DNA from 2 places in the Bacillus spongiae genome. Region 1 is predicted to be linked to the other one. Evidence: riboswitches for the same ligand, from Rfam matches in the RefSeq annotation. Region 1 holds a riboswitch; the other holds the start of a gene.
The links. A riboswitch is a leader RNA that binds a small molecule or an ion and turns the genes downstream of it on or off. The one in region 1 is predicted to bind lysine.
Positions count from the first base shown of each region.

Region 2: it holds a riboswitch for lysine, as region 1 does, so the genes downstream of both, WAK64_RS14055 (Fur-regulated basic protein FbpA) here and WAK64_RS12365 (Na+/H+ antiporter NhaC family protein) in region 1, are expected to answer to the same signal.

Region 1 is NZ_JBBAXC010000009.1:132,583-135,795, forward strand. Features, by position in the region: gene WAK64_RS12365 (Na+/H+ antiporter NhaC family protein) at 336-1,874, opposite strand; lysine riboswitch at 1,994-2,185, opposite strand; gene WAK64_RS12370 (YunC family protein) at 2,642-2,944, opposite strand; gene WAK64_RS12375 (bifunctional metallophosphatase/5'-nucleotidase) at 2,987-3,213, opposite strand, start outside.
Region 2 is NZ_JBBAXC010000011.1:91,594-94,806, reverse strand. Features, by position in the region: gene WAK64_RS14065 (HAMP domain-containing sensor histidine kinase) at 1-168, shown strand, start outside; gene WAK64_RS14060 (M15 family metallopeptidase) at 242-1,081, shown strand; gene WAK64_RS14055 (Fur-regulated basic protein FbpA) at 1,495-1,644, opposite strand; lysine riboswitch at 1,744-1,923, opposite strand; gene WAK64_RS14050 (BrxA/BrxB family bacilliredoxin) at 2,154-2,591, shown strand; gene WAK64_RS14045 (aromatic acid exporter family protein) at 2,676-3,213, shown strand, end outside.

The DNA of each region.
Region 1 (3,213 bases):
CCTTTTTGAGTCAACAATTCTCTTGTAATTTAATCCAATCCTCACTTATAGCATCAATTCACTTTAAATTTATGACCTTTGACCCAAGTCTCTAGCAGGAAATCATCCACATTATATCGCCAAACATTAAGATATATATCATATGCGAATAAAGTATACTATTTTAAATAGGGAAAAATGGAAGTAAATGAACCAAGGAGAATATTATAAAAATAAACATTCTGTTAAAGGTCGTGCATGTTAAGTCCGAACTAATTACCATAAACGGAAGCAGACAAAACGAAAAGGCATGAGTCCGGTTCCATTCCGGACTCATGCCTAAGTTTTTTAATCTATTATACTGTCTTTTCACCTTTATTGCCCATCACAAAACCATAAGCTATTAATAACATAGCGGTTATACCAAGGGCAAGAAGAGTGCTGCCAGTAAATCCTAAAATTATAAAGCCAATAACTGAAATCACCGCTCCAGTAAGGGCATAAGGTAGCTGAGTAATGACATGATCCATGTGATTACTTCCCGCACCAGTTGAAGAAAGAATAGTCGTGTCAGAGATTGGTGAGCAATGATCACCAAAAACAGCACCTGCTAAAACAGCAGCTAATGAAGGAAGCAACATTTCAACATCTGTTACTGCCGCAATTTGCCCTGCGATTGGTAAAAGGATACCGAATGAACCCCAAGATGTTCCCGTTGAAAAAGCAATGATTCCTGCTACGATAAAGAGAATAGCTGGTAATAATCCAATTGGTAAATTCGATTCTTCCACTAGCCCAGCTAAATAAGTGCCTGTCCCTAATGAATCAATTAAACCAACAATCATCCATGCAAAAATGAGGATATAAATAGCTGGTAGCATGGACTTAATCCCTTCCACGATACCGACTGAATAGGTCGATGCTTGAGATCCTTTGCGTAAATTCATCACGACCGCTACAGCTAATCCAACTAACCCTCCATATAATAATGAAGTTGCTACATCTGTATTCTCAAGAATATTAAATATATCCCATTTTCCATCAAACCCTGTCCAAATCATTGTTCCTATCGTTCCTACTACTAAAGCGATGATCGGTAAAATTAAATCAATAACTTGACCCTTCTCACTAACAGGAAGGTCATTTTTTAACTCTCCAGGGATGTCTTTAGTCTTGTCATATACTTCACCAGATTCGATAGCTCTAGCTTCATGAACTTTCATTTGTCCTAGGTTAATACCACGCGTAGTCGTAATAAATACGAGAGCAATGGCTGCAAACACATATAAATTCATTGGAATCATTTGAATAAACGCCGAAAAAGCAGAGTAGTCCGACACATTATATTCCGTGATAATTCCCGCAATAATGGTAATGATATACGCACCCCAGCTCGAAATTGGGGAAACAACACAAATTGGTGCAGATGTTGAATCAATAATGTACGCAAGTTTTGCACGAGAAACGTTGTGACGATCAGTTATTGGACGAGCGACTTGCCCTACTGCAAGCGCATTAAAATAATCATCGATGAAAACAATAATTCCTAGTACTGCCGCAACGATTTGTGCTCCTACTCTTGTTTTCACACGCTTCATTGCCCATTCTCCAAAGGCACGTGTTCCGCCTGAAAGATTAATAAACGCCGTAATCATTCCAAGAATTAGTAGGAAGAGCATAATATATACATACCAAGTATTTAGTGCACCTTCATCAACGAAAATACCTTTAAATGAGTCCCATATAATTGTAAATGTTTCAACGATATTGAATTGAGATAAAATGAGGGCTGCTGATACAATTCCCGTCCCTAACGAAAGTAGAACTCGTTTCGTTAAGACGACCATTATAATCGCAATTAGTGGTGGTAATAATGAGTAAATTGTGTTTTCCATATAGTTTTCCTCCTCCTATTTATAGGACAGGGGGGAACAGTTTGTATCATAGAAGAAATACAAAAAAGGTAATGATAGAGACGCTATCATTACCTTTGTAATATAGACATTTCTCCATCACGATCTGTAGCTCCCCATTATGAAGATGATAATATTTCTTCATAATGACAGTGTTACCTTTTTTCAAAGTAACCCCAATAATAAAGAATTCGACCTATCTTTATTACTTCGGCAAAACTTCCTTTTAACTGTGATCTTCGTTGTCATCCTCACACAGCTTACTAATAAATCTTGCAGCCTCTACCCCATCGGATTTTGATTAGGATATTATTAAATTATTAAACACTTTTACTACTATATCAACATATCTAGCATTTTGCAACCTATTTACATAAGAAAAATTTCCCAAAAAGGAATTTGAAGTTTCCACTTAAGTCCATAACAAGTAAGCACACTAAATATAGCATGTTGTTTACTTAAACACTTTACAAATATTGAACCAAGATCATTCCATACATTTTACTATTTAGCCATCTCTACATAGTTATTTAAAAAAGTATCGTTTGCATCTATAATAAGAGATTTGTTAAAGGTGAATTTTGTAAATGAAATATATGATGTCTTTTTATAAGGGAAGGAGATAGTGCAGTCAACAATTAATGGGTACGGCAAGTAGATAACCATTGAGAATCAATTTTAATATTCAACTTTTTCCTTAAAGGGTGAGAACTAGCGAACAAAGAATAAAACAGCCCTTTTAGGCTGTTTTACACCATTTTTAACAAAGCTTCTTTGCCTATAGTTCCTTTTGTTATTCCTAGTGACTCAGCCTCATGTGTAACCATTTCTAATGGGGCATGTAAAAGTTCGTCAATTGTTTTCACTCCGACTGCTCTACCTGCTATTATTTTCCGGGCAAAAAGCTTATCATTCAGAAGTTTTACATCTAGCGCACCGCACATAATATAGCCATTGTCACATGTAACAACAAGCAGATTAGTTTTTGGAAGTTCTACTGAAATGGCTAAAAATGTATGTCCTTCAATGACAATTGGGGATAAATTCACCATGCTTCAACGCTCCTTTCACCATATATGTATGATGAGAAGAACTTATGAGTGATGCTTTTTTAACTCCCATGAAAAAACATCTCGTATAAATTCTGGCATATAATATGTTTTCTTGGCTCTTTTAAGCTCAGGAAAGAAATGACCAAAGGTAAACATGTCTGTCGTACCTAAACGATATTCTCGATGCAATTCAATTTTTTCTCCATTAATAGAGAGATCATTTATACTCTCACCAATTGTAATCCCTTTATAGACAATATTCCCCATCA
Region 2 (3,213 bases), on a different contig from region 1:
AGCACAGGTCTTGGCTTGTTCATTGCGAAGAATATAGTAGAGCAGCATAATGGCACCATTAAGGCTGAAAGTAGTATTATACGTACGATGTTCGAAGTTCGATTACCTCTTGAAAACAAGCCAGATGACGAAATTATTCCGGCCGAAAATGATTTAAGAAAAATTTAAATATTACCCTACTCTCTTTTTAAACATTTTTTCCTATCCTAGTTTTAAGAAACAACAGGGAGGGGAAAAACACATGAAGAAGTGGGGATTTTTTTTATCTCTTATCATTTTTATCATAGTCAATACGGAGCTGATGTCTCAAAATTCTGTCGAAATCCTAGAAACTGATCTAAATTATACTGAAACGACTGAAATTGACATTACAAAAAAAGAGATTTACCAAGGAAACCTCCTGCTAGCTAATCATGACTATCCTGCTCGAGAAGAGAGCATTAAATCAGATATTGTCACATTAATGGCAAATGATGAATTGACAATAGGTTACGGGCTGCTTAATAGCAACATTAATTTGTCGACAGAAGTTGCACAAGCATTTTCTAAAATGGTCACTAGTGCTGAAAACGAAGGGGTTAATCATTTTTTAATTAGTAGTGGATTTCGCAATTTTCAAGAACAGAATAAGCTTTATCAAGAAATGGGGGCTAATTACGCCTTACCAGCTGGTTATAGTGAGCATAATCTAGGTTTATCGCTCGATGTAGGGTCTACTCTAATGGAAATGAGCAAAGCACCCGAAGGAAAGTGGATAGAAAAAAATTCTTGGAGATACGGCTTTATCTTACGCTACCCCGAAGATAAAATAGATGTTACCAAAATTCAATATGAGCCGTGGCATATCCGCTATGTTGGATTACCTCATAGTGCCATTATGTACGAAAAGAATTTTGCTCTTGAGGAGTATATAGCTTATCTCAGAGAAGAAAAAAATCTTTCTGTCATAATAGACAATAAAACCTACACGTTGTCGTACTATCCTATTTCTGAAAGTACAAGCATTAAAATACCTAATAATCAACAATATGACATTTCAGGAAATAATGTTGATGGAGTCATCATAACGATAAGCGAATAATTGATGAATTTACCTTTGTCGGTGTTACAATAGTTTTTAATATAAATAGTGATTGTAAATCTGCATCGGCAAATTTACAGGAAAATGTACTTGGATATGAGAAAATTACAGCACTCATATAATAGAGAAGTCGTGTTTATATAAGGGCTAGGAGTGATCTCCTTGCCCAGTATCCGTTAAATCGATACAGAACCGAGCTATTCATAAAGGAACTTACCTGCCATAAAGTGCAGTGATGCATGAAGATCCAATTTACACGTTGAGATGGTTCCATCAAGGTATTCTTCATAAGGTATTGATTAATGAAACGAGTTCGATCATTTATACAAAATCGCTGTCAAATAGTTTTGTCTAAAGTAAATCCTGCTAACGATCCCATACAGAAAGTCATCCAATAACTCTTATTTGCAAATTTATTTTGTACACCCTTTTTGATACAAATTATATAGTTCACTTAATGAGAGCTGAAATAAATGGCGCCCATCCTCTGCTTTAAAAATTCCTTTTTGAATAAATAAATCGATTAATTCATCTTTATCTAAAACTGCCAGCTCTTGATTCATCCTGTTTCTCCTTCTTATTTGGTATTTCCCCTCACCTTCCCTTTCAATAAAGCAAAAAACGCCTAACAAGATGTTGGCGCTTTACTTATGCAACAACATCTCCTTAATAGCCCAACACAAACTTTTTTGCCTGTGACAGTGCCACACCTGTTAAGTGTAACCCCAGTGAATCATTCTGTGGAAATTTCTTCACTTCGGCATGAGTGCCTTTAGCTTATGTTCCTAGATGCCACACATCTCCCATAAGTTACTGATCAACCATGCACCTCTATTTTCAGAGAGGAGTAATTATTCTTTTTTTATTGTGTATAGTTTTATCAAACATCGTACCTACTTGTCAATACCTTTATAAAAAGACAAAATATTTTAATTTAAAAAATTTATTATTTAAGCAAAAAACGGATAATAAAATAAAAATCTAGTAGTTACGATAACGAATGTTTGAAAAAACATTCATAATCCACTATGATTAAAGTACATCTCAGTATGTATTAAAGGAGAGAAGAACATTGAGTATGGATTTTAATTTATTTATGAATGATGTTGTCAAACAGGCTAGAGAAGAGATTGAAGCGGCCGGTTATACACAATTAACTACTCCGGAAGCTGTTGAAGAAATTTTAGCAAAAGACGGTACAACGCTCGTTATGATTAATTCTGTCTGTGGTTGTGCTGGCGGAATCGCTCGCCCTGCTGCATCTCATGCCGTTCATTATGATAAGCGTCCAGATCATTTAGTGACTGTATTTGCAGGACAGGATAAAGAAGCAACTGCTAAAGCACGTAGTTATTTCACTGGCTATCCTCCGTCCTCACCATCCTTTGCATTAATAAAAGATGGAAAGATTTGCACAATGGTAGAGCGACATGAAATTGAAGGACACCATCCTATGTCTGTCGTCAACCAACTACAAGAAGCTTTTGACAAGTATTGCGAGGAAGTATAACGCTTACACACCTGACATTTAATGAATGTCAGGTTTTTTGTATGGCTAAAATGAGGAAATAGACTTGATGATAGGAGAATATCCATGTTTAAAATAGGGTATCGAACCATTAAAACCGCAATCGGAACGACAATAGCCATATTGCTCGCGCAGTGGCTCCAACTAGATAATTTTGCATCCGCTGGTATTATCGTAATTCTTTGTGTGCAAAACACTCGCAAAAAATCCTTATCTGCATCGTGGAGTCGCTTTTTAGCTGGTATCATTGCAATGGGTTTTTCTTATGTATTTTTTGAAGGGATTGCCTATTCCCCTATCACTATAGGATTAATGCTCTTATTTTTTATTCCGACTACCGTGGCTGTTAAAGCAAAAGAAGGCATTGTTACAAGCTCCGTTATTATTCTGCACTTATATTCTGCTAAACAGATCGATTTCGAGTTAATACTAAATGAGGTTGGAATCATTGTCATTGGAATTGGCATTGCATTAATTATGAATTTATACATGCCAAGCTTAGATCAAAAACTTGTTTATTATCAAAAAGAGATTGAAGGGAACTTCCAAATTATCTTTAAAGAGATTTCCCACTTTTTACGTTGCCAACATAGTGAGTGGCAAG